4 regions of the Pseudomonas sp. B21128 genome follow, and region 1 is predicted to be linked to each of the others. Evidence: predicted binding sites of a transcription regulator. Region 1 holds the regulator's gene; each other region holds the start of a gene.

Region 1 (8,035 bases):
GTACTGCCAGTGAGGCAAACACTACGGTCTTGGTGGTGGCACGACTGATCCCCTCGGAAGTGGGCTCACAGTCATAGCCTTGGAATACGGCGATCCAGGTCACGACGAAGGCGAAAACAATACTTTTGATGACACCGTTGAGCACGTCACTGGTGAAGGTCACACTGTTTTGCATGTTCGACCAGTAAGACCCTTCATACACACCCAGCCAGTCGACAGCGACCCACGAACCGCCCCAGATGCCCACCACGCTGAAAATCATTGCCAGCACCGGCAGGGAAATGAAACCGGCCCACAGACGCGGGGCAATAATGTATTTGAGCGGGTCGACACCGATCATTTCCAGACTGGAAAGCTGTTCGGTGGACTTCATGTTGCCGATTTCCGCGGTCAACGCCGAACCGGCGCGCCCGGCGAACAACAGTGCGGTCACCACAGGGCCGAGCTCACGCAGCAGTGTCAGCGCAACCATCTGCCCTACCGCCTGCTCTGAACCGTAGCTGGACAGGATGCTGAACCCCTGCAAGGCCAGAACCATGCCGATGAAAACCCCGGAGACCACAATGATCACCAGCGACATGACGCCGACCGAATGCAGTTGCTTGACCAGCAGGCCAAATCCGCCGCTGATGCCGCCACGTCCAACCAAAGCATGAAACAGGAACAGCGTCGCCCGACCGAACACCGCAATGGCGTCGATCGCCGCTTCGCCGAACCGGCGCACGCGTTCTATTAATGAAATTCTGCGCATCAGCGCTTCCCCAGAAGATCTGCGCGGTAGTCCGTCGCTGGAAAATGGTACGGCACCGGGCCATCGGGATTACCGGACATGAACTGACGGATACGCGGCTCATCCGAGTTTATCAACTCGTCCGGCGTACCCTGCCCCAGCACCTGACCATCACCCACTACATAGATGTAGTCGGCAATGCTCGCGGTTTCAGCCAGATCGTGGGACACCACGATACTGGTGATGCCCAGCGCATCATTGAGCAAACGGATCAGACGTACCAATACACCCATGGCGATCGGATCCTGACCGACGAACGGCTCGTCGTAAAACAGGATCTGCGGATCCAGCGCAATGGCGCGGGCCAGAGCCACGCGACGCTTCATGCCACCGGACAGTTCATCGGGCATCAGCTCAATGGCACCGCGCAAACCGACCGCCTGCAATTTGAGCAAGACGATGTCGCGGATCATTTCTTCCGGCAACTCGGTATGAACGCGCAGGGGAAAAGCGACGTTCTCGAAGACATCGAGATCGGTGAACAGCGCGCCGCTCTGGAACAGCACACCCATGTGCTTGCGCGCATCGAACAGATCGCTGCGTGACAGCGCAGGCAGGTTCTGGCCGTTGACCCAGACTTCGCCGCTGGCAGGGCGCAACTGAGCCCCCATCAGCCGCAGCAGCGTGGTCTTGCCACACCCGGAAGGTCCCATGATACCGGTGACCTTGCCGCGCGGGATGCAAATATCGACGTTATTGAAAATGCTGCGCGCACCGCGCTTGAAGGAAACTCCCTTCAGCTCGACCGCGTAGGCGTTATCGGCACTCATCTAAACTCCTTGCGATGCAGCCTCTCACTCGGACGCCTGGCTTTGGTGAAAAAGCACGTACGTCCCGGGCAGGCCGAACTGGCGGCGAACTATATCACTGCAAAGGCCAAGCGCCCAACGCTTGTGCCGGCCCGTGTTCAGCGAGATGACAGGTGCGCAGGCGCTTTTGCCGGGTTTTGGTTACACGGGATGACAAAGCATGACGAACTTGCGTGAGGCTTTGCTACATAACCGCTATAATCGCCGCCTTTTCATCGGGCTATACGATTTCTGACATGAGCCAATCCAGCGACCTGATTCAATCGGCACAACGCACCATTCGCCTCGAAGTGGAAGCCGTACAAGGCTTGTTACCCCATATCGACGCCGATTTCGTACGTGCCTGCGAGATGATTCTGGCCAGCAAGGGCCGTGTGGTCGTGGTCGGCATGGGCAAATCAGGGCACGTCGGCAACAAGATCGCCGCGACCCTGGCCAGTACCGGCACCCCGGCCTTTTTCGTTCACCCGGCCGAAGCCAGTCATGGCGATATGGGCATGATCACCCGCGATGACGTGATCCTGGCCCTGTCGAACTCCGGCTCGACCAACGAAATCGTCACCCTGCTGCCGTTGATCAAGCGTCTGGGCATCCAGTTGATCAGTGTCACCGGCAATCCGGCTTCGCCACTGGCCAAAGCCGCCGAAGTGAACCTCAACGTTCACGTCGAGCACGAAGCCTGCCCGCTGAACCTGGCGCCAACCTCATCGACCACCGCAGCGCTGGTCATGGGCGACGCCCTGGCCGTGGCATTGCTGGAAGCGCGTGGATTTACCGCTGAAGACTTCGCCTTCTCCCATCCAGGTGGCGCCCTTGGCCGTCGCCTGTTGCTGAAAGTGGAAAACGTCATGCACGCCGGGCAGGAGTTGCCGCAGGTTCAACGCGGCACGCTGCTCAAGGACGCGCTGATGGAGATGACGCGCAAGGGTCTGGGCATGACCGTCATCCTTGAAGCCGACGGCAAACTTGCCGGGATCTTCACCGACGGCGATTTGCGCCGCACCCTTGATCGCAGCATCGATATTCGCAGTGCGACCATCGACCAGGTGATGACAGCCCACGGCAAGACCGCCCGGCCCGAGATGCTCGCCGCCGAAGCCCTGAAAATCATGGAAGACCACCGAATCAATGCACTGGTAGTGGTCGACGAGGAGGATCGCCCGGTCGGCGCCTTCAACCTCTCCGATCTGCTGCGCGCAGGAGTGATGTAAATGAGCGACGATCTGCTGCAACGCGGCCAAGCCATCAAACTGGCCGTTTTCGACGTCGATGGCGTCCTGACTGACGGGCGCCTGTATTTTCTTGAAGACGGTAGCGAATTCAAGACCTTCAACACCCTCGACGGCCAAGGCATCAAAATGCTCATGAACGCCGGCGTGCAGACCGCCATCATCAGCGGTCGCAAGACACCCGTGGTCGAACGCCGGGCGAAAAACCTCGGCATCCCACACCTGTTTCAGGGACGCGAAGACAAATTGGTGGTTCTGGACGGTCTACTTGAGCAACTGGGCCTAAGCTATGAACAAGTCGCTTATCTGGGCGACGATTTGCCTGACCTGCCGGTGATCCGCCGCGTCGGGCTGGGCATGGCCGTCGCCAACGCTGCTGATTTCGTCCGCGAACACGCCCACGGCGTTACCCGGGCCCGAGGCGGTGAAGGTGCTGCCCGCGAATTCTGCGAATTGATCCTGCGCGCCCAGGGCCGCCTCGATGCGGCCAACGCCGCGTACCTGTGAGCCAAACCATGTTTAGCAAAAAATTTCGTAACTTCCTGCTGTTCGGCTGCATCGCTGCGCTATTTGCAGCCGTCGGCTACTGGAACATCAGCCCGGAACGCTTCCTCGACAAGCCTCCGACCACGTCCGTGGAAACCCCTATCGACTGGTATGCGACCAACACGCATACCGTGCAATACCTGCCGGATGGCAAAGTGCAGTATGAAATGACGTCCGACAAGGCCGAACACGTCAAGGCGACCGATGTCACGCTGGTTACCAAGCCTGACCTGAACATGTACCGCGGAACGGATTTCCCGTGGCACGTGACCAGTGAACGTGGCGAAGTGAATTCGGGCGGCACTGAAGTCGAATTGATCGATTCGGTACGCATCAAGCGTACCGACGAAAAGAACCGCGACACGCTGATCACTTCCACTCGCATGACAGTGTTCCCGCAGCGGGAATATGCGCAGACCGAGCAACCCGTTAGAATCGAGGGCGCTGGCGGTGTATCGACTGGCGTAGGAATGAAAGCGTACCTGAAGGAAAGCAGGATACACCTGCAATCGAACGTAAGAGGACAGTATGAGGCTCGTTAAAACCCTCCCTATTTTGCTCAGTCTGGGCGCAGCACTGGGAAGCGTGAGCGCCTGGGCTCTGCCGAACGATCAAGAGCAGCCAATCCGCATTCAGGCCGACGATGCCCAGCTGGACGACAAGAACGGCGTAGCCACCTATAAAGGTGACGTGATCATCACTCAGGGCTCGATGATCGTCAAAGGCAACACCGTGACCATCACCCGCACCTCGACCGGTGATATCGACGTTGTGACGTCGGTCGGCAACCTCGCCTACTTCGAACAACTGCAGACTGCCGGCGATACCAAGCCCGTTCAGGGCTGGGGCGTGACGATTCAGTATCACGCCGCGCAAAATCGCGTCGTACTGATCGACAAGGCCAAGGTTGTCGATAAGGACAGCAACACCACCCAGGGCGAGAAAATCGTCTATGACACCGTGAAGAAACTGGCCAGCGCCGGTCGCGCTACCGGCAGCAAAGTCACCGAAGCGCGTCCGCGCATCGACATGGTGATCCAGCCGAAGAAGAAATCCGAAGAGAAAAACCAGTAATGGCAACTCTGAAAGCTCAGCACCTGGCCAAGGCCTATAAAAGCCGCCAGGTCGTGCGGGACGTCAGCCTGTCGATCGACAGCGGTCAGATCGTTGGCCTGCTCGGTCCCAATGGTGCCGGCAAGACCACCTGCTTCTACATGATCGTCGGGCTGGTTCAGGCTGATCAGGGCCGTGTGCTGATCGATGATCTGGACGTCAGCCACCAGCCAATGCACGGTCGTGCAAAGGCCGGTATCGGCTATCTGCCGCAAGAAGCGTCGATCTTCCGCAAACTGTCGGTCGCCGACAACATCATGGCCATCCTCGAGACCCGCCAGGAACTCGACAAGGCCGGTCGTCGCAAGGAGCTGGAAAGCCTGCTGCAGGAGTTCCACATCAGCCACATCCGCGACAACCTCGGCATGAGCCTGTCCGGTGGTGAACGCCGCCGGGTGGAAATCGCTCGCGCGCTGGCGACTGCGCCGAAATTCATCCTGCTCGACGAACCGTTCGCCGGTGTCGATCCGATTTCGGTCGGCGACATCAAGCAAATCATCCACCACCTCAAAGCCAAGGGCATCGGTGTTCTGATCACCGACCACAACGTGCGTGAGACGCTGGATATCTGCGAAACCGCATACATCGTCAACGACGGTCAACTGATCGCCGAAGGTGACTCCGCTACCATTCTGGCCAATGATCTGGTCAAGGAAGTGTATCTGGGCCACGAGTTCCGCCTGTAAGCGCAAAGGTGCCCGGTGAGCCGCCCGGGCGCTGTATCGATTCAAGCAGAATTTAATACGCTTTAATTGTTACAGCGCTCTAGGCAAACACTTCAGTTTCAGGCATATAATTTGCTTAAGTTTGGCGCTTCGGCGCCCTGTAGTGGATGGCGCATCGCGCCGGCGAATAAGGTGTTAAGCCCCTGCCATGAAACCATCGCTAGTCTTGAGAATGGGCCAGCAGCTGACGATGACACCGCAGCTGCAACAGGCTATCCGTCTGCTCCAATTGTCGACCCTGGACCTGCAACAGGAAATTCAGGAGGCTCTGGAATCCAATCCGATGCTCGAACGCCAGGAAGAAGGCGAAGACTTCGACAACACCGATCCCTTGGCTGACAACGCCGAACAGAAGCCCAACACCGATATCCAGGAACCCTCCTATCAGGAAACCGCCCCGACGGTGGATAACCTCGAGGAAGGCGACTGGAGCGAGCGCATCCCCAACGAGCTCCCGGTCGACACCGCCTGGGAAGACGTCTACCAGACCAGCGCCAGCAGCCTGCCGAGCAGCGATGATGACGAGTGGGACTTCACCACGCGCACTTCAGTGGGCGAAAGCCTGCAAAGCCACCTGCTGTGGCAACTGAATCTGGCACCGATGTCCGACACCGATCGACTGATCGCCGTGACCCTGATCGATTGCATCAACAATCAGGGCTACCTGGACGAAACCCTCGAAGAGATTCTCGAAGCGTTCGATCCGGAACTGGACATCGAACTGGACGAGATCGAAGCCGTTCTGCACCGCATCCAGCAATTCGAGCCTGCCGGCATCGGCGCCCGCAATCTCGGCGAATGCCTGCTGCTGCAATTGCGCCAGCTATCGGCCAAGACGCCCTGGCTGGCTGAAGCGAAACGTCTGGTCAGCGACTACATCGACTTGCTCGGCAGCCGCGACTACAGCCAGTTGATGCGCCGCATGAAGCTCAAGGAAGATGAGTTGCGCCAGGTCATCGAGCTGGTGCAGAGCCTCAATCCACGGCCGGGCTCGCAGATCGAATCGACGGAAGCCGAATACGTCGTTCCGGACGTCATTGTGCGCAAGGACAATGAACGCTGGCTGGTCGAGCTGAATCAGGAGTCGGTACCTCGTCTGCGAGTCAACGCCCAGTACGCAGGCTTTGTGCGTCGCGCCGATACCAGTGCCGACAATACCTTCATGCGCAATCAGTTGCAGGAAGCCCGCTGGTTCATCAAGAGCCTGCAAAGCCGCAACGAAACCCTGATGAAAGTGGCCACCCAGATCGTCGAGCATCAGCGCGGCTTTCTTGAATACGGCGACGAAGCCATGAAGCCGCTGGTGCTGCATGACATCGCCGAGGCTGTCGGCATGCACGAGTCGACCATTTCCCGGGTGACCACGCAAAAATTCATGCATACCCCGCGCGGTATTTATGAACTGAAATACTTTTTCTCGAGCCACGTCAGCACCTCCGAGGGCGGCGAATGCTCGTCCACGGCGATCCGCGCGATCATCAAAAAACTGGTTGCCGCGGAAAATCAGAAAAAGCCGTTGAGTGACAGCAAGATCGCTGGTTTACTGGAGGCACAAGGCATTCAGGTGGCTCGCCGCACCGTCGCCAAGTACCGCGAATCCCTCGGGATCGCGCCTTCGAGCGAACGCAAGCGGTTGATGTAAGCCACGTTACAGCGTTCCAGTGGCAGGCTTTTCGGCCTGCCGCTTTATGCACTGGCAACGAAGGAGAAGCTGTATGCAAGTCAACATCAGTGGACACCAACTGGAAGTGACCGAACCTCTGCGCGACTACATCAATGAGAAACTTCAACGATTAGAGCGACATTTCGACAAGATCACCAACGTGCAAGTCACGATGTGCGTCGAAAAGCTGAAGCAGAAAATCGAAGCCACCTTGCATATCCCCGGCAGTGAAGTGGTCGCCAACGCAGAACATACCGATATGTATGCCGCGATCGACGCCTTGACCGACAAGCTGGACAAACAACTCAAAAAGCATAAGGAAAAGACCCAGAGCCTGCTCCAGGGCGCGACCGGTCGATAACCCCCTACCCCATGATCCGACTTGAAAGTATCCTGACCCCCGGCCGTTCCCTCGTGAACGTGCCGGGCGGCAGTAAAAAGAAAGCCCTCGAACAGATTGCCAACCTGATCGCCCGTGAAGTGCCGGATCTGGAGATGCAAGACGTCTTCGAGGCTCTGATTGCCCGTGAAAAACTCGGTTCTACCGGTTTTGGCAACGGCATCGCCATTCCTCACTGTCGCCTCAAGGGTTGCCAGTCGCCGATCAGCGCGCTGATGCACCTTGAAGCCCCTATCGATTTCGACGCCATCGACGGTGCGCCGGTTGACCTGCTGTTTGTACTGCTGGTCCCCGAAGCTGCCACCGACGCGCACCTGGAGTTGCTCCGCCAGATCGCCAGCATGCTGGATCGCAAAGATGTGCGCGATAAATTGCGCAGCGCTTCAAGCAATGAAGCCCTGTACCAGGTTGTTGTGGACGAGCAGAGCGGGCAGTAATCATGCGCCTGATCATCGTCAGTGGCCGTTCCGGCTCAGGTAAAAGTACCGCGCTGAATGTCCTTGAGGACAACGGTTACTATTGCATCGACAATCTGCCGGCAGGCTTGCTGCCGGAACTGGCTGAGCGCGCGCTGATTCACACTGAACTGGCGCAACCGCTGGTCGCGGTGTCGATTGATGCACGCAACCTGCCAAGCCATCTCTCGCGTTTTCCCGAACTGCTTGAAGAAGTGCGCAGCCGACATATCCAGTGCGATGTGCTGTATCTGGATGCCGACGAAGAAACCCTGCTCAAGCGTTTTTCGGAAACCCGTCGGCGC
Region 2 (8,035 bases), 640 kb from region 1:
GCGTAACCTTCATAGGGCGCTGGGGCTCGGACATAGAGGACGACATGGGTAAAGATCCACGGGAGCAGCACAATAGATAGGCTGCTCATGATACCGGCGAGAAATAATCTGGGGCGGGAAAAGTAAAACTATTTGCCGGGCGGCAGGCTCAGGATTTGGCGGGAGCCACCAGTTGCGTGGTGACCAGTGCAGCGAGGGCATTTTCTTCGCTGCCGAAACGGGCGAGCAGGGCGGCTTGTTTCTCGGGAGAGAGGCGGCTCCAGATCTCGATCATTTTCTCGGTGGCGCCGATCAGGACAGCAGCTTGGCTTTCGGAGAATTCGTCGGTCATGGCGGGCTCGGTTCAGGCAGTGTGGAAAGCGCATCTTAGCGCTTTCCACACGGTCTGTACGGCGGGTGTTGCTTACTCTTCGCTGTCGGCCGGACGGCTCTCAGCAGCTTCTTTAGGCTCGGCCTGTGCGGCGCCGGCTTGTTGCAGGGTCGTCTGCTCAGGCTCGTGCAGGCTTGGGAAGGGGAGATTAGGAATCTCGTGCATGGTTGCGCTCCTCGCTAAGTCTGTTGATAGATCTGGTAGATCCGCGCTTTCAGAAAGCCTGCGCAGGATACAGCAGGAAAAATGACAATCAGACTTTTAATTCAATTTATTGCGACAAATGGCCGCAGGGGAGGGCGGGGAAGCAAAGAAAGATTGCTGCAAAAACCCATGCAGGAGCTGCCGCAGGCTGCGATCTTTTGATCTTGCTTTAAAAAAGATCAAAAGATCGCAGCCTGCGGCAGCTCCTACAGGGTATTGCGGTGTTACTTGCAGACGTCGGCGATCGCGTCGGCCAGCAGCGCCAGGCGTGTCGCATCGATGCCGGCAACGTTGGCCCGACCCGAACTCACCATGTACACACTGTGATGCTCGCGCAGTTGTTTCACTTGCTCCGGTGACAAACCGGTGTAGGAGAACATCCCGCGCTGCACGCCAATGTGCGCAAAACGCTCGCGCAACCCATGCGGCTCCAGCGCTTCGACCAGGCCGCTGCGCAATTGGGCAATACGCAAACGCATGGCTTCCACTTCATCGGCCCAGCGGGCTTTGAGCTCTGGATCAGCGAGGATCGTCGCGACCACCGCTGCACCATGATCCGGCGGCGTCGACCACAGATTACGGGCGATGTTGGCCAGTTGGCTGCGGATGTCGATGAGCTTGTCGGCGCTTTTCGCGCAGACGATCAGCGCACCAGTACGGTCGCGATACAGGCCGAAGTTTTTCGAGCAGGAACTGGTGATCAACAGCTCAGGCAGTTCAGCGGCGAATAACCGGGTTGACCACGCATCCTGCTCCAGGCCATCGCCAAAGCCCTGATAGGCGAAGTCGATCAGCGGCAGCAAATCCCGGCTGCGCACGACGTCCAGCACGCGCTGCCAGTCGTCGTGGCTCAGATCGAAACCGGTCGGGTTGTGGCAGCACGCATGCAGCAACACCACGTCGCCCTTCGGCACTTCATTGAGCACCGCGAGCATCGCTTCGACGTCGAGACGGTTGTCGCTGCCCACATAAGGGTAGTGACTGGCCTTGACCCCGGCCGCCGCAAAAATGGTTTCATGGATCGGCCAGGTCGGATTGCTCAGCCATACCCCTTTGCCCGGCAGGCATTGGGCGATGAAGTCGGCAGCCAGACGCAGGGCGCCGGTGCCGCCCGGCGTCTGAGTGGCGCCTGCACGCTGCTCGGCGAGCAGTTTCGAACCGGCACCAAGTACCAGCTCGTTGATGACCTTGCCGAACAACGGATTGCCGTGGCCACCAATGTAGGTCTTGGTGTCCTGGCTTTCGACCAGCCGCGCCTCGGCGATTTTCACCGCTTCAGGGATCGGCGTCAGGCCTTGGGCGTCCTTGTAGACGCCAACGCCCAGGTCGAATTTGCGCGGGTTAGGGTCCTGCGCATACGCCTCCATCAAACCGAGGATAGGGTCGCCGGGTACCCGGCCGATGGCGTCAAAGTGCATTACTTGCGTCCTTCAGCGGTCTTGGCCACTTCATCCGTACGCGCGGCCATGATGAAGTCGTTGCGGTGCAGGCCTTTGATCGAGTGGCTCCACCAGGTCACGGTAACTTTGCCCCACTCGGTCAGCAGGCCCGGGTGGTGACCTTCGGCCTCGGAGATCTCGCCGACGGCGTTGGTGAAGGCCAGCGCGTGCTTGAAGTTTTTGAACAGAAACAGTTTTTCCAGTTGCATCACGCCATCGCGAACTTCGATGTTCCAGTCAGGGATCTGCTTGATCAGGATCGGCAGTTCTTCGTCGCTGACTTGTGGCGCATCGGCGCGGCAGGCTTCGCAGTGGGCTTGGTTCAAAGTAGACATGGTGGGTTTCCTGAAATCTGGAGGTGTTTTTTTATATTGGCCGTCAATGCCGCCACGCTAAAGCAAAGTGGGCGCAACTGACAGACTCACTTGTCAGCAAAAGTGGCGGGTCACGCCGCTTTTGGTTTTGGCGGAAATTTCGGCGCGTGCAGACCTAGCTGCATGCCTTGTCTGACCATGGCCATGATGTCTTCATGGGCCACATCGAACAGGCGCTTGAGGTTCGGCAGGACAAAGTACAGTGGTTGCAGGATGTCGATGCGATACGGCGTGCGCATCGCTTCCAGCGGATCGAATGCCTGATGCTCGGGCTCGTCCGACAGCGAATAAACAGTTTCTTTCGGCGAAGACAGGATGCCACCGCCGTAGATGCGTTTGCCTTGCGGGGTGTCGACCAGGCCGAACTCGATGGTCATCCAGTACAGGCGCGCGAGATAAACGCGCTCTTCCTTGGTGGCTTGCAGGCCGAGTTTGCCGTAGGTGTGGGTGAATTCGGCAAACCACGGGTTGGTCAGCAGCGGGCAGTGACCAAAAATCTCGTGGAAAATGTCCGGCTCTTGCAGGTAATCCAGCTCTTCGCGGGTGCGAATGAACGTGGCCACCGGAAATTGTTTGCTGGCGAGCAATTCGAAGAAGGTCTGGAAGGGGATCAGCGCCGGGACCCGGGCAACCTGCCAACCGGTGGTCTCGCCGAGCACTTTGTTGATCTCGCCCAGTTGCGGGATGCGGTCGTGGGGCAGACCGAGTTTTTCGATACCGTCCAGGTACTCCTGGCACGCACGCCCCTCGAGCACTTTCAGTTGGCGAGTGATCAGCGTGTTCCACACCGCGTGTTCTTCGGCGGGGTAGTCGATAAAACCTTGCGCATCGGGCTCGCGGGCCACGTATTGCGTCTGCTTCATACTGCTCTCCTGCTAGGGGAATTCGTTCTTGTTATGTCCAGCGATGGACTCAGAATTACCTGAGAGTGTGGCGGTGTGCAGTAGGTTGAACGATGAATGCGTAGGAAAATTCCGCGTAAATTGTAAAGTATTCGTTACGAACCTGGGTCTGCATCGTGTTTGCGGTCAATTTCGGGTTTGAAAAGGCTAATGGCTGTCACATAATCTTGACAACTATCTGTGCGCCTAAGCAGAAAAATGACACCAAGGCGCGCTGCATTACGCTGTGGGAGCGAACTTGCTCGCGAATGCGTCGGCCCGTTCAGTATTGATGAGTCAGACAAATCGCTTTCGCGAGCAAGCTCGCTCCCACAGAGATGCATTCAACCCATCCTAGTCGGGCGATTTATATGCGTATCAAAGTCCACTGCCAGAACCGCATCGGCATCCTGCGCGACATCCTCAATTTGCTGGTGGCGTACGGGATCAACGTCGCGCGCGGCGAGGTCGGCGGTGAGCATGGCAACGCGATCTATCTGCATTGCCCGAACCTGATCAATATCCAGTTCCAGGCACTGCGGCCGAAATTCGAAGCGATTGCCGGGGTGTTCGGCGTCAAGCGGGTAGGGCTGATGCCGAGCGAGCGACGGCACATGGAGTTGAACGCATTGCTCGGTGCGCTGGAGTTTCCGGTCCTGTCGATCGACATGGGCGGCTCGATTGTCGCCGCCAACCGCGCGGCGGCGCAGTTGCTTGGCGTGCGGGTCGATGAAGTGCCGGGGATTCCACTGTCGCGCTATGCCGAAGATTTCGATTTGCCGGAACTGGTGCGAGCAAATAAATCGCGAATCAACGGCATGCGGGTCAAGGTCAAGGGCGACGTGTTTCTGGCCGATATCGCCCCGCTGCAATCGGAACACGACGACAGCGAAGCGATGGCCGGTGCGGTGTTGACCCTGCACCGCGCCGACCGCGTTGGCGAGCGCATCTACAACGTGCGCAAGCAGGAGCTGCGCGGGTTCGACAGCATTTTCCAAAGCTCCAAAGTCATGGCCGCAGTGGTGCGTGAAGCACGGCGAATGGCGCCACTCGATGCACCTCTATTGATAGAAGGCGAAACCGGCACGGGCAAGGAGTTGCTGGCGCGCGCCTGTCACCTCGCCAGTCCGCGCGGGCAGTCGCCGCTGATGGCGCTCAACTGCGCGGGTCTGCCGGAGTCGATGGCCGAGACCGAACTGTTCGGTTATGGCCCCGGTGCGTTCGAAGGTGCGCGGGCCGAAGGCAAGCTTGGTCTGCTGGAATTGACGGCGGGGGGGACGCTGTTTCTCGATGGCGTGGGTGAAATGAGTCCGCGCCTCCAGGTCAAACTGCTGCGCTTTCTGCAGGACGGCTGCTTCCGTCGCGTTGGCAGTGATGAAGAGGTTTATCTGGATGTACGGGTGATTTGCGCGACGCAGGTGGACCTGTCCGAATTGTGCGCGCGGGGCGAGTTTCGCCAGGATCTGTATCACCGCTTGAACGTGCTCTCGCTGCACATTCCACCGCTGCGCGAATGCCTCGACGGTTTGACGCCGCTGGTGGAGCACTTCCTCGATCAGGCCAGTCGGCAGATTGGCTGTTCGCTGCCGAAACTGGCGCCGGCGGCGATGGATCGGCTCAGCCATTACCACTGGCCGGGCAACGTGCGGCAGTTGGAAAACGTGCTGTTCCAGGCCGTTTCGCTGTGTGACGGCGGCACGGTGAAAGCCGAGCATATTCGCCTGCCGGATTACGGCGTGCGTCAGCCGCTTGGCGATTTTTCGCTGGAGGGCGGGCTGGACGAGATCGTCGGGCGCTTCGAGAAAGCCGTGTTGGAGCGATTGTATTCGGAGCACCCGAGCAGTCGGCAGTTGGGCAAGCGACTGGGTGTTTCGCACACCACGATTGCCAACAAACTGCGTGAGTATGAGGTTGGCAAGTCTGAGTCATAGTCAAAAATTGCATTGGCTTTAATGGCCTCTTCGCAAACAGGCTCGCTCCCACCGTTGCAATGCATTCCCCTGTGGGAGCGAGCTTGCTCGCGAAAGCGGCAGTACTGACAACTTCGGCGTCAGCCTTTGCCACCTACCGGCACAACACCGCCGGTTTTTCGACTTCGGTACATTTCCCCTTTCCCCGCAACCCCCCTCAAGTCCTTTGTTTGCCGGGCTTCGCGCTGCCAGAAAAAAGTTGGTCTGCAAATTGCTTATGGCTCAGCAGTACAGCAGTGGGCGGCAAACGTCCGGCATGCAGAGGAAAGAGCGTGGACAAGTACCTTTATGTAGCAATGACCGGCGCGAGCCAAAACGCGCTGGCGCAAAGGGCTCATGCCAACAACCTGGCGAACATTTCCACCAACGGTTTTCAGCGCGACCTGGAGCAGGCGCGTTCGATGCCAGTGTTCGGTGACAGCTTTCCGGCGCGTGCGTTTGCCATGAGCGAGCGGCCCGCCACCGATTTCACTCCGGGCTCGCTGGTGCAGACCGGGCGTGACCTGGACGTCGCCGTGACCGGCAACGGCTGGATCGCCGTGCAGAACCCGAGCGGCGGCGAAAGCTACGTGCGCACCGGCAGCCTCAACGTCGATGCCCTCGGTGTCTTGCGCGCCGGCAACGGCATGCCGGTGATGGGCAATGGCGGTCCGATCGCCGTGCCGCCCGAGCAGCAGATCGAAGTCGGTGAAGACGGCACCATCAGTATTCGTGCGATGGGCGAAGGCCCGCGTGTGATGGCCGAAGTCGACCGGATCAAACTGGTCAACCCGGACATCAAGAACATGAATAAAGGCCTCGACGGCTCGATCTACACCAAGGACGGCCAGCCTGCGCAGGCTGATGCCAACGTCAAACTGGTGTCGGGTTTCCTTGAGTCGAGCAACGTCAATGCCGTCGAAGAGATGACCTCGGTGCTGGCCCTGGCCAAGCAGTTCGAGTTGCACATCAAAATGATGAACACCGCCAAAGACGACGACCAGGCCATGGCTCGGGTCTTGCAGATCAGCTAATTATCAGAACGTCGCGCCGTAAAACAGGCGCACGAGGAGAATCGAATGCTTCCGGCTCTATGGGTTGCCAAAACGGGTCTGTCCGCTCAGGACACCAACCTGACCACCATTTCCAACAACCTGGCGAACGTCTCGACCACGGGTTTCAAACGTGATCGCGCCGAGTTCCAGGACTTGCTGTATCAGATCAAACGCCAGCCAGGCGCCCAGTCGACTCAGGACAGCGAACTGCCGACGGGTCTGCAAGTGGGTACTGGTGTGCGCATCGTCGGCACCCAGAAAAACTTCACCGCCGGCAGCCTGCAAACCACCGAGCAGCCGCTGGACATGGCCATCAACGGTCGCGGTTTCTTCCAGATCCTGCAGCCGGACGGCACCACGTCCTACACCCGTGACGGCACGTTCCACCTCGACTCCAATGGCCAGATCGTCAACGCCAGCGGTTTCGCTCTGGAGCCGGCGATCGTTATTCCGAACGACGCGCAAACCTTCACCGTCGGCAATGACGGCACCGTTTCCGTCACGCTGCCCGGCAATCCCGCCTCGCAAGTGATCGGCAACCTGCAGACCGCTGACTTCATCAACCCGGCCGGTCTGCAAGCCGTGGGCAACAACCTGTTCCTGGAAACCGCCGCTTCCGGCGCGCCGCAGGTTGGTACTCCGGGCCTGGCCGGTTTCGGCACCACGCTGCAGAACACCCTGGAAACGTCCAACGTCAGCACCGTTGAAGAGATGGTCAACATGATCACCACTCAGCGCGCTTACGAGATGAACTCCAAGGTGATCTCCACCGCCGACCAGATGCTCTCGTTCGTAACGCAGAATCTGTAATCAAGTCTATGAGGCGGCCATGAGGTCGCCTGCAACACCGTGAGGTAGGGTCATGAATCGCTTTGTATCTGTTCTGGCATTGAGTGGGGTCGTCTCGCTCGCGGGCTGCGTCGCCCCGACGCCCAAGCCCAATGACCCTTACTACGCTCCGGTGTTGCCGCGCACGCCGTTGCCGGCGGCTGCCAACAATGGCTCGATCTATCAGGCCGGTTTTGAGCAGAACCTGTACAGCGACCGCAAGGCGTTCCGGGTCGGTGACATCATCACCATCACCCTGAACGAGCGCACCCAGGCGAGCAAGAACGCCAACTCGCAGATGGACAAGAACAGCGACAACTCGATCGGTCTGACCTCGTTGTTCGGTTCCAGCCTGACCACCAACAACCCGATTGGTGGCGGCGACCTGAGCCTGAACGCCGGCTACAGCGCCGACCGCTCGACCAAGGGTGACGCCAAGTCGGGACAGAGCAACAGCCTGACCGGTTCGATCACCGTAACCGTCGCCGACGTGTTGCCTAACGGCATCATCGCCGTGCGCGGCGAGAAGTGGCTGACGCTGAACACCGGCGACGAGCTGGTGCGCATCGCCGGCATGGTCCGCGCCGATGACATCGCCACCGACAACACCGTGTCGTCGACTCGTGTCGCCGATGCTCGCATCACCTATTCGGGTACCGGCGCGTTTGCCGACACGAGTCAGCCAGGCTGGTTCGACCGCTTCTTCCTCAGCCCGCTGTTCCCTTTCTAGGTGGCTACGTTGAATCTGAAAAGCCTAATGCTGGCCGCTCTGTTGTTGCCGGTGGCCTTCACTGCACACGCCGAACGGTTGAAAGACATCGCCAGCATTTCCGGCGTGCGTTCCAACCAGTTGATCGGCTATGGCCTGGTGGTCGGGCTTAATGGCACCGGTGACCAGACGACGCAGACGCCGTTCACCCTGCAGACCTTCAACA
Region 3 (8,035 bases), 950 kb from region 1:
CCTCCTCCACGCGCTTCAAATCTGAAATGTCCGAGATATAGCCATGCCACAGCACGCCGCCGCCGGGCAGCTCCTCCGGCGTCGCCTCGCCACGCACCCAGCGCAGACCGCGTACGGGCAACTGCACGCGGTATTCCTCGCGCCATGGGCTGAGGCTATGCGCGGATGCCCGAATCGAGGCGCGCACGCGGATCACGTCCTGCGGATAGATACGGGAGAAAATGGCCTCTGCATCAAGCAGCAGCACATCCGGTTCGAGTTCGTAGATCTCGCGAATGCCGTCGCTGGCATAGATCACACTGAAGCGACCGTCGAATTCCATCTTGAACTGGTAAATGCCGCCGGGCACGTGAGCGCTAAGCTTTTTCAGCAGCACATCACGCGCCGCCAGCGCCTCGTGCACACGCTTGCGCTCAGTGATGTCGATGCAGATCGCCAGATGCCCGACCCACAGGCCCTGCTCATCCAGCACGGGGGTGGCGAGCATGTTCACCGGCAGGTGACTGCCGTCCTGGCAGATCAGCGTCCACTCGCGCGCCTCGTGCCCGCCGACTTCGCCGCCTTCGACCAGCATCGCGTGACAGGTCGGGATCGTCTTGCCGTAACGCGCACTCAATTCCGCCGCGCGGGCCATCAGCTCGCGCGGAAAATGCAGGTTCTCCAGGGTCATGCGGCCGACCACCTCATCGCTGCGGTAGCCAAGCATCTGTTCGGCGCCGGGGTTGAAAGTGCTGATCACCCCGCGCAGATCGGTGGCGATGATCGCCACCTGCGTTGCGGCATTCAGCACGCCGCGCAACTGGCCGTGCGTGCCGCGCAGTTCCTGTTCGCTGTCGTGCAACTCTTGCGTGCGCTGCTCGACCAGATGCAAGGCTCGCTGGCGCTGGCTGACCAGCACATATAACAACGCACTCAGCAGCAGACTGAGTAATCCACCGAGAATCAGCACACTCCCCACTGACGAGTGGTTGGCCTGCATGAAAGCGTCGCTCGGCAGGATATCCACCTGATAGTCGTGATCGGCCATACGTACCAGCCGCGTCGTGGCCAGAGCACTGGGTGCCGGATCGTTGGCCGATTCGTAGAGCACCTCGTGCTGCTCAGGGATCGACAGGTCGAGAATGCGCACCGAAAGGTAGTCATGGAGCGCGTCCGGCAAACCATCCGCCAGCAACTGACGCATGCTGATCACGGCCATCACATAGCCGAAAGGCTTTTGCTGCCCCTCTCGAATGACTGGCGCCACCAGCAAGACCCCGCGAGCATAAGCTGGCTCGACACTGACCAAATGCATCGGTTGCGAGACGACCAGGGTACGCAGCTCATCGGCGCGCTGCAGGACGTCGCGGCGCAGCGGCTGCGCGAGCAAATCGTAGCCCAGCGGCGAGCCCAGACGGCTTTGGGTCTGACTGTACAACACCGGCACGTATTCATCTCGGGGGGACGCCGGTTGCAATTCTCTCTGTTCATTGAGCTCGCGCATCGTAAACGTGCTCAGGCCTTCCTCACGCACGCGCTGCTCAAATTCGGCGCGTTCGGCAGCACTGACCCTGAGGGCAAACGAATAGGCCTGGGTGCGCAGTAACAAGGGTCGGGTGTAACCATCGAACTCGGCGCGAGACACCGATTGGGAATAGGTGAAGAAGCGGCGCAGGCCGTCGAGGCGTTGCTCCTGGTCCTGAAATCGCTCTTCGATGCGGCTGTAACGCTCATTGGCCAGCAACTGAAAGCGCTGACGCAGTTGTTGTTCAAACTGGCTGAACGTGGCCCAGGCAAGCAGCCCCGTGAGGATCCCGCCGGCGAGCAATACCAGCATCGCGACCAGCCAGGCCGAGACGTCTTCGCTGATGAAACCCAGAATCTTCGGACGCACGGGGTGCAACGACATAAGGGCAACTCACTACGCCAGCATTGCGGGGGAACCCCCATTGGCCATGAGTGAGTTTATAGCTATTAGCCATCAATTTGGCTAGCGTTGATCAGATCCAAGAGCCTTTAAAAATCAAGGCTCTGTGGATCCAATCCTTTGCAGCGTCAACGAGCCGTGATTTTCCATGCGCGGTGAATCTTGGCGTTACGCGCGAAATCCGGATCAATGGTCTGCGCGCTGATTTCCTCAATCGCGTAACGCTCGGCCAGGTTCTCTTCCAACTGGAACTTGCGGAAGTTGTTGGAGAAATACAACACGCCGCCCGGCGCCAGGCGGGCCATGGCCAGGTCGATCAACTGCACCTGATCACGCTGCACGTCGAAAATGCCTTCCATGCGCTTGGAGTTGGAGAAGGTCGGCGGATCGATGAAGATCAGGTCGTACTCTTCGCGGCAACTTTCCAGCCACGCCATCACGTCGCCCTGCTCCAGGCGGTTCTTGTCCGAGAAGCCGTTCAGCGACAGGTTGCGGCGCGCCCAGTCGAGGTAGGTCTTTGACAGGTCGACGCTGGTGGTGCTGCGCGCACCGCCCTTGGCCGCGTGCACGCTGGCAGTCGCGGTGTAGCAATACAGATTGAGGAAGCGCTTGCCGGCGGCTTCTTTCTGAATGCGCAGGCGCATCGCCCGGTGATCCAGGAACAGCCCGGTGTCGAGGTAGTCGGTGAGGTTGACCAGCAACTTGACGCCGCCCTCGGTCACTTCATTGAACTTGCCCTGCGCCGCCTGACGTTCGTACTGCTTGGTGCCACTCTGGCGCTCGCGGCGTTTGACCACCACGCGGCTCTTGTCGATGTTCAGCGCCTGCGGAATCGCTGCCAACGCATCGAACATGCGGATCGAAGCCTTTTGCGGGTCGATCGATTTCGGCGCGGCGTATTCCTGAACGTGCACCCAGTCGTGGTACAGGTCGATGGCCATCGCGTATTCCGGCATGTCCGCATCGTAAACGCGGTAGCAATCGATGCCTTCGCGCTTGACCCACTTGCCCAGTGCCTTGAGGTTTTTCTGCAGACGGTTGGCAAACATCTGCCCGCCTTCACTCAAGCGCGCTTGCTCGACCACCGGAGCCGGTGCAGGCTCAGGTTTGATCGGGTTGCCGTTCTTGTTGAACTTGCGTTCTTGCGGCTCGTCCGGCGTCTGGTCGTAAGCTGCTTGCTCACGCTCGACCTGACGCTGTTCCGGGGTGCGACGCTCGCCCGTGACGAACTGATCCGGAGTGACTTTGATCAGCAGCAGCTTGCACGGCAGTGCGCCGTTCCAGAACGAATACTGTTTGTGGCTGCGGATGCCCATGCGCTTGCCCAGATCCGGCGCACCGGTGAACACCGCGGCTTCCCAGTTCAGGCAGGCCTGACGCAGACGCTCGCCGAGGTTCTGGTAGAGATACAGCAGGCTGGCTTCGTCGCCCAGACGCTCGCCGTACGGTGGGTTGCAGATCACCAGACCTTTCTGGTTCTGATCCGGGCGCGGCTCGAACGTCGCCACTTCGCCCTGGTAGATCTTGATCCACTCACTCAGGCCGGCACGTTCAACGTTGTTGCGGCCCGGCTGGATCAAGCGCGGGTCAGCTTCGTAACCACGAATCCACAACGGCGGCTTGGCCAGACCGGCGGCCGCACGTTCGGTCGCCTCTTCGTGGAGCTTTTTCCACAGCGCCGGCACGTGGCCCAGCCATGCGGTGAAGCCCCACTGCTCACGACGCAGGTTCGGCGCCATGTCGGCGGCGATCATCCCCGCTTCGACCAGGAACGTACCGACACCGCACATCGGGTCAGCCAGCGCGCCGCCATCGGCAGCAATGCGCGGCCAGCCGGAACGGATCAGGATGGCTGCCGCGAGGTTTTCCTTCAGCGGCGCTGCACCTTGCTGCAAGCGGTAGCCGCGCTGGTGCAGGCTATGGCCGGAGAGGTCGAGGGAGAGAATCGCTTCGCCGCGATCCAGGCGCAGGTGAATGCGCAGGTCCGGGTTGAGCTTGTCGATCGACGGACGGTCGCCCTGCGGGGTACGCAGTTTGTCGACGATGGCGTCCTTGACCTTCAAGGCGCCGAAGTGGGTGTTGTCGATGCCCGAGCCGTGGCCGCTGAATTCAACAGCCAGGGTGCCATCGCTGAGCATGTGGTCCTGCCACTCGACGTCGAGCACGCCGTGGTACAGGTCTTCAGCGTCCTTCATCGGGAAGCGCTTGAGCACCAGCAACACACGGTTGGCCAGGCGCGACCAGAGGCACAGACGATAGGCGGTTTCCATGGTCGCCATGCCACGCACGGCGGAGGTGTGCTCGCGGGCTTCTTCAAGGCCAAGCCCGACGGCTTCCTCGATGAGCAGGCCTTCAAGACCTTTGGGGCACGTGAGGAAGAGTTCGAATTGGTCGGACATGGTATTTCCAGAGCCTTTGGCTATGTGAACCGGCAACGCATTGCCGATCCGGTTTTCAATCAGGCGCTTTTCTAAAAGAACGCCCGCGTGGCACGAAGGTGTGCCGTCCCATCCCTGCTGCTCGGGTTAAAAGAGCTTAGATGCAAGGACAGAGAAAAAAGTTGAAGCAACAAAATGACTCAAAGCAACCCTTCGTCGAATAGTACCCCAGTGCAATCGTGGGTCATTCTCACTAAAGGATTAAGCCCATCATGCAGCGCGGTGCCGATCATACCGGGGTTTGCTCAATAAACATTGAACAAATACGCAGTTACTTATTGCCATAGCATCCTATTCGTTACGTTCTTATGACAAATCGGTCATTCCATCGGTGTGACTCATTGGTTAGAACTGAGCACAGGTTGACGTCGCAACGGCGTCAACACCTTGGCTCGCCACGCCGGCAGCGAGCCGCCCCCGGCAGAGTTTTTCTGCCAGACCTCGGTTGAGGTCAACGCGACACATACAGTCAACAAGTGAGGGAAACACCCTATGAGAAGACTTAAGCGTGATCCGTTGGAAAGAGCATTTTTGCGCGGATATCAATATGGCGTTGGTGGTAAATCCCGTGAGCTTTGCCCATTTACTCTACCGTCGGTACGTCAAGCCTGGATCAACGGCTGGCGAGAAGGACGCGGCGACAACTGGGACGGTATGACCGGCACTGCGGGAATCCACAGACTCAACGAACTTCACGCCGTCGGCTGACACAGGGCATTTATTCCGACACGACAATCTGAATTTGCAACGCATTAAACACGCACGTCCCTCCCGGACGGCGGGCTACGGCCCAAGGGCTCCTTCGAGGAGCCCTTTTTTATGCCTGCAGTTTCTTGTGCCGAGACGAAACCTGTGGGAGCGAAATCACTGGTGTGTCGGTTTGATCAGCGCAATGCCGCGATCGCATCCACCGATTCACGAATCAGCGCCGGGCCCTTATAAATGAAGCCCGAGTAAATCTGCACCAGACTGGCACCCGCAGTGATCTTCTCAGCAGCATGCTTGCCTTCAGTGATGCCGCCCGCTGCGATGATCGGCAAACGTCCACCCAGCTCAGCCGCCAGCACTTTCACGGTGTGGGTGCTCTTGTCACGCACCGGCGCACCGGACAGGCCGCCCGCCTCGTCACCATGCACCATGCCTTCAACACCAACCCGGCTCAGCGTGGTGTTGGTGGCGATGACCGCGTCCATCCCGGTTTCGATCAGCGCTTGCGCGACCTGCGCGGTTTCTTCGTCGGTCATGTCCGGGGCAATCTTGATCGCCAGCGGCACATGCTTGCCATGACGCAGGGCCAGTTCGGCGCGGCGCGTGGCCAGGTCCGCCAGCAACTGCTTGAGCGAATCGCCGAACTGCAAGCTGCGCAGGCCCGGGGTGTTCGGCGAGCTGACGTTGACGGTGATGTAACTGGCGTGGGCGTAGACCTTCTCCAGGCAGATCAGGTAATCGTCAACCGCGCGTTCAACCGGGGTATCGAAATTCTTGCCGATGTTGATGCCCAGCACGCCCTTGTATTTGGCCGCTGCTACCCGCGTCAGCAAGTTATCCACACCCAGATTGTTGAAGCCCATGCGATTGATGATCGCCTCGGCGTCCGGCAGGCGGAAAATCCGTGGTTTCGGGTTGCCGGGCTGCGGACGCGGGGTCACGGTGCCGATTTCGACAAAACCGAAACCCAACTGCGCGAAGCCGTCGATGGCCGCGCCGTTCTTGTCCAGCCCCGCCGCCAGACCCACCGGATTGGGGTACTCCAGGCCCATGACCGTCACCGGCAACTTCGCTGGCGCCTTGCACAGCAGACCGTTGAGGCCCAAACGTCCACCCGCGCCGATCAGATCCAGCGACAGATCGTGGGAGGTTTCCGGGGAAAGTTTGAACAACAGCTGACGGGCCAGGGTGTACATGGGCGGCGATGACTCGGGCGGCGAAAAGAGGCGGCGATTATAGCCGGGCATCGCCCCCCCGCGCGAGGCGCACGCGCAAATCGACGCGACTGGCATATGCCTTGCACCCTGCTTGCCATCAGCCCGCACGCCAATGGCGGCGTACGGGCAAGGACAATGGCGTCGTCATGGGGTTTTGCCTGCGCAAAACCGGTGGCGGCGTTTTTTTTGAAGGCGGCTTTTGCAGGTGCATGCGATGAATGAACCCTCCATCGGGCCGCTGGCCTGGGTCAACGGCAGCGATGCTCCGGAAAAGACTGCGATCAACCTTGGTTTCATGGCCCTGAGCGATTGCGCCTCGGTGGTGGTGGCCGCCACTCAGGGTTTCGCTCAGCCTTATGGCCTGACCCTGAACCTCAAGCGTCAGACTTCATGGGCCAACCTGCGCGACAAACTGGTCAGCGGCGAACTCGATGCCGCCCACAGCCTGTACGGTTTGATCTACGCCGTGCATTTGGGCATCGGCGGCATCGTATCCACCGACATGGCCGTGTTGATGGGCCTCAACCAAAACGGTCAGAGCCTCAACCTCTCCCACGGCCTGCAAAGCCTCGGCGTGAGCAGTCCTGAAGCGCTGGATCGCCACGTGCACCAATCCCGCGCAAAATTGACCTTCGCCCAGACCTTCCCGACCGGCACGCACGCGATGTGGCTTTATTACTGGCTGGCGAGCCAAGGCATTCATCCGTTACAGGATGTCGACAGCGTGGTCGTGCCGCCGCCGCAAATGGTTGCGCACCTGCAAGCGGGACGAATCGACGGCTTTTGCGTCGGCGAACCGTGGGCCGCCAGCGCGGTGCAGCAGGATCTCGGCTTTACGCTGGCCACCAGCCAGACCATCTGGCCCGATCATCCGGAAAAAGTCCTCGGCTGCACCCGCGCCTTCGTCGAGCAATACCCGAACACCGCGCGCGCGCTGGTGATGGCGATCCTCGAAGCCAGCCGATTTATCGAAGAAAGCCAGGAGAATCGCCGCAGCACCGCACAACTGCTGAGCGCCCCGGAATATCTCGATACGCCGATTTCGTGCATCGAACCCCGCTTTCTCGGTGAGTACGCCGACGGCCTCGGCCATCGCTGGCAGGATCCCCACGCCTTGCGCTTTCACGGCAACGGCGAAGTCAATCTGCCGTATCTCTCCGACGGCATGTGGTTCATGACCCAGTTCCGCCGCTGGGGCTTGCTGCGCGAAGACCCGGATTACCTCGCCGTGGCGCGTCAGGTTCAGCAATTGGACCTCTATCGCGACGCAGCGACCGCTGTGGGCGTTGCCGCACGGGGCACGGACATGCGCAGCAGTCAGTTGCTCGACGGCAAAATCTGGGATGGCAGTGATCCGGCCGGTTACGCGCGCAGTTTCAAGCTGCACGCCCTGAGCGACGATGCTCCCCTTCTCGCCCGCCGCTGACAGGAGACCGCCAACATGCTGCGCATTCTGCTGATCAACGACACAGCGAAAAAAGTCGGACGCCTGAAAGCGGCGCTGACCGAGGCCGGTTTTGAGGTGATTGACGAGTCTGGCCTGACCATCGACCTGCCCGCACGCGTCGAAACCGTGCGCCCGGACGTCATCCTGATCGATACCGAGTCACCGAGCCGCGATGTCATGGAGCAAGTGGTGCTGGTCAGCCGCGACCAGCCACGCCCCATCGTGATGTTTACCGACGAGCATGACCCCGGCGTGATGCGTCAGGCGATAAAGTCCGGGGTCAGTGCCTACATCGTTGAAGGCATTCACGCACAACGTT
Region 4 (8,035 bases), 660 kb from region 1:
CTTCTTCAACGTCGATACGGTGCAGACCGTGGTGACCCATCAGCTTCAGGATACGACCGTTACGCTTCTTGCCGTCGGCACCGATAGCCACAACCGGAGTGTTCGGCTTGACGCTACCACGAGCGATACGGCCAACGCCGATAACACCCAGGAAGCTGTTGTAGTCCAGTGCCGAGATTTGCATCTGGAACGGACCTTCACGGTCAACTTTTGGCGCTGGAACGTGGTCGACTACCGCTTGGTACAGCGGGGTCATGTCTTCAGCCATGTCGGTGTGATCCAGACCGGCAATGCCGTTCAGGGCCGAGGCGTAAACAACCTGGAAGTCCAGTTGTTCTTCGGTAGCACCGAGGTTGTCGAACAGGTCGAAGATCTGGTCCAGAACCCAGTCCGGACGCGCGCCTGGACGGTCAACCTTGTTGATGACCACAATCGGACGCAGGCCGGCTTCGAAAGCCTTCTTGGTCACGAAACGGGTTTGCGGCATAGGACCGTCTTGAGCGTCAACCAGCAGCAGAACGGAGTCAACCATCGACATTACACGTTCAACTTCGCCGCCGAAGTCGGCGTGGCCCGGGGTGTCCACGATGTTGATGTGGTAGCCGTTCCAGTTGATGGCGGTGTTTTTCGCCAGAATGGTAATACCGCGCTCTTTTTCCTGGTCGTTGGAGTCCATCACGCGCTCGTCGTTGAGCTCGTTGCGCTCCAGAGTGCCGGATTGACGCAGGAGTTTGTCTACCAGGGTGGTTTTACCATGGTCAACGTGGGCAATAATGGCGATGTTGCGTAGATTTTCGATCACTTGTGTATCTCGATCAGAGGATTCGGTTTGCTGACAAGTCTTGGCAGCGATTAGCAGTAGTGTCCGGCATGGCCGTTACAGCTTGACGGCGGTGTCGGGGGGCCGGTGACGCAGGCCACAGGCAAACAGCCCCGGGCACTTAGCTCGGTCGATAAACGCGCACATTGGCATGCCCCTCACTGAGCAAATGGTGGGCATGCAGGCGACTCATCACGCCTTTGTCGCAATACAGCAGGTACTGGCGAGTAGGGTCCAGTTCCTTGAAACGTGCGTTCACTGCATAGAACGGCATCGTCTGTACCTCTATGCCGGCAAGCTCCAGCGGTTCGTCTTCAGCGGCATCCGGGTGACGGATGTCGATGACGATCTGACCGGCCAGCGCTTCGCCGACTTCTTCAATCTGCAAGTCCTGGCCCAATTCATCGATGACTCGATCAATGGCGACCAGTTTGGCGTTGGCGAGCGCACGCTCGAGCACCGCCATGTCGAATTCTTTCTCTTCGTGTTCAACGCGGCCACGCTTGGCGGCGGTCTTCGGATTGACCGAGATGACCCCGCAGTACTCCGGCATGTGCCGGGCAAAATCGGCAGTGCCGATTTCGTTGGCCGTGTCGATGATGTCCTGTTTGTGCGCGACGATCAGCGGGCGCAGCACCAGCTTGTCAGTCACGCAGTCGATCACCGACAGGTTCGGCAGCGTCTGGCTCGAGACCTGGGAGATCGCTTCGCCGGTGACCAGTGCATCGATGCTCAGGCGGTCGGCGATGACAGAGGACGCGCGCAACATCATACGCTTCAATACGACGCCCATATGACTGTTATCGACTTTGCCGAGAATTTCGCCCAACACTTCTTCGAACGGCACACTGACAAATAGCACGCGTTGCGAGCTGCCGTACTTCTTCCAGATGAAGTGCGCGACTTCCATCACGCCCAATTCGTGGGCACGACCGCCCAGATTGAAGAAGCAGAAGTGCGCCATCAGGCCGCGGCGCATGATCTGGTAGGCCGCAACGGTGGAGTCAAAGCCGCCAGACATCAATACCAGCGTCTGCTCCAAAGCGCCGAGCGGGTAACCGCCGATGCCGTTGTGCTGGCTATGGATGACAAACAACCGTTTGTCGCGAATTTCCATGCGGACTTCGATTTCCGGCTTTTTCAGGTCGATTCCAGCGGCGCCGCACTCACGGCGCAGCTTGCTGCCGACGTATTTTTCGACGTCCATCGAGCTGAACACGTGCTTGCCTGCACGCTTGCAGCGCACCGAGAAAACCTTCCCCGCCAGCGCATCGCCGTAGTGCTGTTTGCACTTCTCGGTGATGTCGTCGAAGTCGCCCAGCGGGTACTCGTCGATCTGCAAAAAGTGTGCGATGCCCGGCATGCACGTCAGGCGCTCGCCCATTTCTTTAAGGGCTTTGGCGTCGGTAACACGGGTTTCCAGTTCGAGGTTGTCCCACACACCGTTCACCACCACAGCCGGGTCCAGATCGCGGAGCACGGCGCGGATGTTTTTGGCCAACTGGCGGATGAATTTCGTCCGGACAGGTCGACTCTTGATGGTGATCTCGGGGAAGACTTTTACGATTAGTTTCATGAAAACAGCGCGCGCAGGGCCAGCCGAAAAAGGGGGGCGCGGATTATAGCGGAAATTGCTCAAGGTTTAACCAGTTAATGTGCAGAAGGTTTTGCATGCACCAAAACGGGTCATTTTCAGATTGAGGCGCTACATTAGAGGGCGTTAATTTCTGCATTAAGAGGTTTTGCACCTTAATAAGCGTGAATATGGGGCATAAAACCCATGCTGGGGCACTGGCATGCAATTTGCTCCCTTGTGAGGCAGGTTGCCTTGGCAGAGTATTCGCGCCGGCATCACCACTATTAAGGGCATCCACTACCCGCCCTAATTCACCCGGAGGACACTATGTCGAAGTCGGTTCAACTCATCAAAGATCATGACGTCAAGTGGATTGATCTGCGCTTCACGGACACCAAAGGCACTCAGCACCACGTGACCATGCCGGCTCGCGATGCGCTGGAAGACGATTTCTTCGAAGTCGGCAAGATGTTCGACGGTTCCTCCATCGCTGGCTGGAAAGGCATCGAAGCCTCCGACATGATTTTGCTGCCGGACGACGAAACTGCCGTTCTCGACCCGTTCACCGAAGACGCCACCCTGATCCTGGTGTGCGACATCATCGAACCGTCGACCATGCAAGGCTACGATCGCGACCCGCGCGCCATTGCTCACCGCGCCGAGGAATACCTGAAGACCACCGGTATCGGTGACACCGTCTTCGCCGGCCCAGAGCCAGAATTCTTCATTTTCGACGAAGTGAAATTCAAGTCGGACATCTCCGGCTCGATGTTCAAGATCTACTCCGAACAAGGTTCCTGGATGTCCGACCAGGACATCGAAGGCGGCAACAAGGGTCACCGTCCTGGTATCAAGGGTGGCTACTTCCCGGTTCCGCCGTTCGACCACGACCACGAAATCCGTACTGCCATGTGCAACGCACTGGAAGAAATGGGCCAGACCGTTGAAGTTCACCACCACGAAGTGGCGACTGCCGGTCAGAACGAAATCGGTGTCAAGTTCAACACCCTGGTGAAGAAAGCTGACGAAGTTCAGACTCTGAAATACGTTGTACACAACGTTGCCGACGCTTACGGCCGCACCGCTACCTTCATGCCGAAGCCGCTGTACGGCGACAACGGTTCGGGTATGCACGTACACATGTCCATCTCCAAAGATGGCAAGAACACCTTCGCGGGCGAAGGCTATGCCGGCCTGTCCGAAACCGCTCTGTACTTCATCGGCGGTATCATCAAGCACGGTAAGGCACTGAACGGCTTCACCAACCCGGCCACCAACTCCTACAAGCGTCTGGTGCCAGGCTTCGAAGCGCCGGTAATGCTGGCCTACTCGGCCCGCAACCGTTCCGCCTCGATCCGTATTCCATACGTCAACAGCCCTAAAGGCCGTCGTATCGAAGCACGTTTCCCGGACCCGGCTGCCAACCCGTACCTGGCTTTCGCAGCACTGCTGATGGCCGGCCTGGACGGTATCCAGAACAAGATCCACCCAGGCGATGCCGCTGACAAAAACCTGTACGACCTGCCGCCTGAAGAGGCGAAAGAGATCCCACAAGTTTGCGGCAGCCTGAAAGAAGCCCTGGAAGAGCTGGACAAGGGCCGTGCGTTCCTGACCAAGGGCGGCGTGTTCTCCGACGACTTCATCGACGCTTACATCGCGCTGAAATCCGAAGAAGAAATCAAGGTCCGCACCTTCGTACACCCACTGGAATATGAGCTGTACTACAGCTGCTGATCCGGTAGCGCCGCGCTACGCGGCGTGACAAAAAGAGGCCTCCTTCGGGAGGCCTTTTTTATTGCAGATCAAAAAAACCCCTCACCCTAACCCTCTCCCGGAGGGAGAGGGGACTGACCGGAGTGACTGGGTGTTCTACGCCGACCTGCGACTCCACTACTGAGCCCGGGCTGGCCAAGCCTGCGGACATGGTGGTCGTTCAGGTCGATGTATTCCAAGAAATCAACACTGTCGGTCCCCTCTCCTTCTGGGAGAGGGTTAGGGTGAGCGCATTACCAGATATGTACCAAATTGGGCCAACCGCCGCGACTGGCCTATGCTGCACCCCATCGTATCCAATCCGGTCGATTTCATGGGTCGCACCTATCTCTACCTTCTCCTGTTGTTCGCTCTGCCCGCCCACGCGCAGATCTACAAATACACCGATGCCAACGGCCAAACGGTGTACAGCGATCATTCGCCGGACGGCGTCGACGCGCAGCCGGTGGAGTTGCCGCCGCTCAACCGTGTCGAGTCGCAATCGCCGAGCACGCCGCCAGCGGTCGAGACGGACAACCGCCAGCCTGAGCGCAACGCTTATGAGGTGCTGGAACTGGCCGGCCTACCCACTGAAGAAGCCCTGCGCGCCAACAACGGCACCTTCACCGTCAATGTGCTGATCAAGCCGCGCCTGCAACCGCCACATCAATTAAGACTGGTTTTGGACGACGAGTCTTACGGGCAGCCGAGCAACGTGCCGATCCTGCAACTGGTGAATGTCGATCGCGGCGAACATCGTCTGGCCGTGCAGGTGATCGACGGCGAAACGATCGTCCAGCAGAGCCCGCCAGTAGTCTTCACCGTGCAACGGGTGCACAAGCCATGATCCGCGCATGGCTGATCGCCGGGCTGGCCATGACAGCGCTGCACGCTTCGGCCGAGGTGTTCACTTATATCGATGCGCAGGGCAATCGTGTCTACACCGATCAGCCACGCGGCAACGCCAAGCGGGTGCCGCTGGCCACCAGTAATCGCATGCCGGCTACGCCCACGGCGGCTGCGCCGATGACCACCGCGAAAAAATCGCCGGAACAACCTCCGTTCCATTACGACATGCTGCGCGTTCTGGTGCCCGAGCCCGACGCGACCATTCGCAGCAGCGCCGGTGAGCTGATCGTCAGTATCACCAGCGAGCCTCGCCTGCAAAAGGGCCATTTTTATCGCTTGCTGCTGGACGGCAAGGCCACGGGCGAGCCCGGCGTCAGTCCGGTTTTTCCGCTGAGCAATATCGACCGTGGCAGCCACAGCCTCTCGGTAGAAATTCTTGATGCACAGGGCCGCACCGTCGAGCGCACCGCCAACCAGCCCTTCCACATGCTGCGCATCTCGCTTGCGCAAAAGCGCCAGGTCAAGCCCTGCGTTACGGAGGACTACGGCGTGCGTCCCGAGTGTCCGCTGAAAGACAAACCCGAAGAGCCGAAAAATTCCTTCCTGCGTGTCTTCTAACGCTACTCGACTTTGCGCACTATATTGGTGCAATACAGTGCACCGTACTCACATTCCATCCCATTTTGGTTCGAAACTTCCCGTTCAAGCTGGCAGAACGCCACGCAAACGAGCGTCGAACGCCCGTTTCAGGGGTTGAACGCTTCTTTTCGGAGCCTTGGTTTGGTTTTTGCATTTTCCCTCTAAACACGCTTGTTTCTTGCGCACGCTCCGCCCCCAAAAGAGGCCTTGATGACTATTAGCGACGCAATCCCACGCTTGCTGCTCGACAACCTGACCACTGCCACCATCTTGCTCGATGCCGAATTGCGCCTCGAGTACATGAACCCGGCGGCGGAGATGCTGCTGGCCATCAGTGGTCAGCGCAGCCATGGGCAGTTCATCAGTGAGCTGTTCACCGAGTCCGCCGAGGCGCTTAATTCGTTGCGCCAGGCCGTGGAACAGGCGCACCCGTTCACCAAGCGCGAAGCCATGCTCACCGCCCTCACCGGTCAGACCCTGACGGTGGATTATGCGGTGACGCCTATCCTCAACAACGGCGCGACTTTGCTCCTGCTGGAAGTCCACCCGCGTGATCGCCTGCTGCGGATCACCAAGGAAGAGGCGCAGCTGTCGAAGCAGGAAACCAGCAAGATGCTGGTGCGCGGCCTCGCCCACGAGATCAAGAACCCGCTCGGCGGCATCCGTGGCGCTGCGCAATTGCTGGCCCGCGAGCTGCCGGAAGAAAGCCTGCGCGATTACACCAACGTGATCATTGAAGAGGCCGATCGCCTGCGCAATCTGGTCGACCGCATGCTGGGTTCGAACAAGTTGCCGTCGCTGGCCATGTGCAACGTTCACGAGGTGCTCGAGCGCGTCTGCCATCTGGTCGAAGCCGAAAGCCAGGGCTGCATCACCTTGGTGCGCGATTACGACCCAAGCATTCCCGACGTGTTGATCGACCGCGAGCAAATGATTCAGGCTGTGCTGAATATCGTGCGCAATGCGATGCAGGCGATCAGCAGCCAGAACGAGCTGCGTCTGGGCCGCATCAGCTTGCGAACCCGGACCATGCGCCAGTTCACCATCGGCCACGTCCGCCATCGTCTGGTGACCAAGATCGAGATCATCGACAACGGCCCGGGCATTCCGGCGGAACTGCAGGAAACCATTTTCTTTCCCATGGTCAGCGGCCGCCCGGACGGTACCGGGCTGGGCCTGGCCATCACCCAGAACATCATCAGCCAGCACCAGGGCCTGATCGAATGTGACAGCCATCCAGGCCACACCACGTTCTCGATCTTTCTGCCACTGGAACAAGGAGCCACATCGACATGAGCCGTAGTGAAACCGTGTGGATCGTCGATGACGACCGTTCTATCCGTTGGGTTCTGGAAAAAGCCCTGCAGCAAGAAGGCATGACCACCCAAAGCTTCGACAGCGCCGATGGCGTGATGAGTCGCCTGGCCCGTCAACAGCCAGACGTGATCATCTCCGACATCCGCATGCCGGGTGCCAGCGGTCTGGACCTATTGGCGCGGATTCGTGAGCAGCACCCACGGCTGCCGGTCATCATCATGACCGCTCACTCCGATCTGGACAGCGCTGTCGCCTCCTATCAGGGCGGTGCGTTCGAGTACCTGCCAAAGCCGTTCGACGTTGATGAGGCGGTGTCGCTGGTCAAGCGCGCGAATCAGCACGCACAAGAACAGCAAGGCCTGCAGGTCGTGCCAGCACTGACCCGCACCCCTGAAATCATCGGCGAAGCGCCGGCGATGCAGGAAGTGTTTCGTGCCATCGGGCGCTTGAGTCATTCCAACATCACCGTGCTGATCAACGGCGAATCCGGCACTGGTAAAGAATTGGTGGCCCACGCTCTGCACCGTCACAGCCCGCGTGCGGCGTCGCCGTTCATCGCGCTGAATATGGCGGCGATCCCCAAGGACCTGATGGAATCCGAGCTGTTCGGCCATGAGAAAGGCGCGTTCACCGGCGCGGCCAACCTGCGTCGCGGGCGTTTCGAACAGGCCGACGGCGGCACGTTGTTCCTCGATGAAATCGGCGACATGCCGGCGGACACCCAAACCCGTCTGCTCCGGGTGCTGGCCGATGGCGAGTTCTATCGCGTTGGCGGCCATGTGCCGGTCAAGGTTGACGTGCGGATCATCGCCGCGACTCACCAGAATCTGGAAACCCTGGTGCACGCCGGGAAATTCCGTGAGGACTTGTTCCACCGCCTCAACGTGATCCGCATCCACATTCCGCGCCTGTCGGATCGTCGCGAAGACATCCCGACGCTGGCCCGGCACTTCCTCAGCCGCGCTGCGCAGGAACTGGCGGTCGAGCCGAAGTTGCTGAAAAGCGAGACTGAGGAGTACCTGAAAAACCTGCCGTGGGGCGGCAACGTGCGTCAGTTGGAGAACACCTGCCGCTGGATCACG

Evidence for each region. The regulator sigma-54, encoded in region 1, starts transcription at its own class of promoters, with help from an activator protein. The targets are predictions, from matches to a motif close to ANTGGCATNNANNTTGCTNT.
Region 2: AB4P91_RS25155 (flagellar basal body rod protein FlgF) is a predicted target of sigma-54. The motif match lies at 5,437-5,456, and genes of this name have one in related genera.
Region 3: AB4P91_RS23690 (CmpA/NrtA family ABC transporter substrate-binding protein) is a predicted target of sigma-54. The motif match lies at 6,337-6,356, and genes of this name have one in related genera.
Region 4: glnA (glutamate--ammonia ligase) is a predicted target of sigma-54. The motif match lies at 2,611-2,630, and genes of this name have one in related genera.

What each region holds. Positions count from the first base shown of each region.
Region 1 is NZ_CP162590.1:185,612-193,646, forward strand. Features, by position in the region: gene mlaE (lipid asymmetry maintenance ABC transporter permease subunit MlaE) at 1-751, opposite strand, end outside; gene AB4P91_RS00875 (ATP-binding cassette domain-containing protein) at 751-1,560, opposite strand; gene AB4P91_RS00880 (KpsF/GutQ family sugar-phosphate isomerase) at 1,836-2,810, shown strand; gene AB4P91_RS00885 (HAD family hydrolase) at 2,811-3,335, shown strand; gene lptC (LPS export ABC transporter periplasmic protein LptC) at 3,344-3,916, shown strand; gene lptA (lipopolysaccharide transport periplasmic protein LptA) at 3,903-4,448, shown strand; gene lptB (LPS export ABC transporter ATP-binding protein) at 4,448-5,173, shown strand; gene AB4P91_RS00905 (RNA polymerase factor sigma-54) at 5,361-6,854, shown strand; gene hpf (ribosome hibernation-promoting factor, HPF/YfiA family) at 6,928-7,236, shown strand; gene ptsN (PTS IIA-like nitrogen regulatory protein PtsN) at 7,248-7,712, shown strand; gene rapZ (RNase adapter RapZ) at 7,715-8,035, shown strand, end outside.
Region 2 is NZ_CP162590.1:5,570,638-5,578,672, reverse strand. Features, by position in the region: gene AB4P91_RS25190 (MFS transporter) at 1-34, opposite strand, end outside; gene AB4P91_RS25185 (hypothetical protein) at 149-331, opposite strand; gene AB4P91_RS25180 (hypothetical protein) at 404-535, opposite strand; gene AB4P91_RS25175 (amino acid aminotransferase) at 799-1,992, opposite strand; gene AB4P91_RS25170 (4a-hydroxytetrahydrobiopterin dehydratase) at 1,992-2,348, opposite strand; gene phhA (phenylalanine 4-monooxygenase) at 2,459-3,250, opposite strand; gene AB4P91_RS25160 (sigma-54-dependent transcriptional regulator) at 3,640-5,199, shown strand; gene AB4P91_RS25155 (flagellar basal body rod protein FlgF) at 5,511-6,251, shown strand; gene flgG (flagellar basal-body rod protein FlgG) at 6,297-7,082, shown strand; gene flgH (flagellar basal body L-ring protein FlgH) at 7,135-7,830, shown strand; gene AB4P91_RS25140 (flagellar basal body P-ring protein FlgI) at 7,858-8,035, shown strand, end outside.
Region 3 is NZ_CP162590.1:5,252,939-5,260,973, forward strand. Features, by position in the region: gene AB4P91_RS23670 (diguanylate cyclase) at 1-1,888, opposite strand, end outside; gene rlmKL (bifunctional 23S rRNA (guanine(2069)-N(7))-methyltransferase RlmK/23S rRNA (guanine(2445)-N(2))-methyltransferase RlmL) at 2,035-4,305, opposite strand; gene rmf (ribosome modulation factor) at 4,837-5,052, shown strand; gene AB4P91_RS23685 (quinone-dependent dihydroorotate dehydrogenase) at 5,229-6,248, opposite strand; gene AB4P91_RS23690 (CmpA/NrtA family ABC transporter substrate-binding protein) at 6,484-7,695, shown strand; gene AB4P91_RS23695 (ANTAR domain-containing response regulator) at 7,711-8,035, shown strand, end outside.
Region 4 is NZ_CP162590.1:841,005-849,039, forward strand. Features, by position in the region: gene typA (translational GTPase TypA) at 1-802, opposite strand, end outside; gene thiI (tRNA uracil 4-sulfurtransferase ThiI) at 942-2,396, opposite strand; gene glnA (glutamate--ammonia ligase) at 2,724-4,130, shown strand; gene AB4P91_RS03630 (DUF4124 domain-containing protein) at 4,483-4,995, shown strand; gene AB4P91_RS03635 (DUF4124 domain-containing protein) at 4,992-5,615, shown strand; gene glnL (nitrogen regulation protein NR(II)) at 5,847-6,932, shown strand; gene ntrC (nitrogen regulation protein NR(I)) at 6,929-8,035, shown strand, end outside.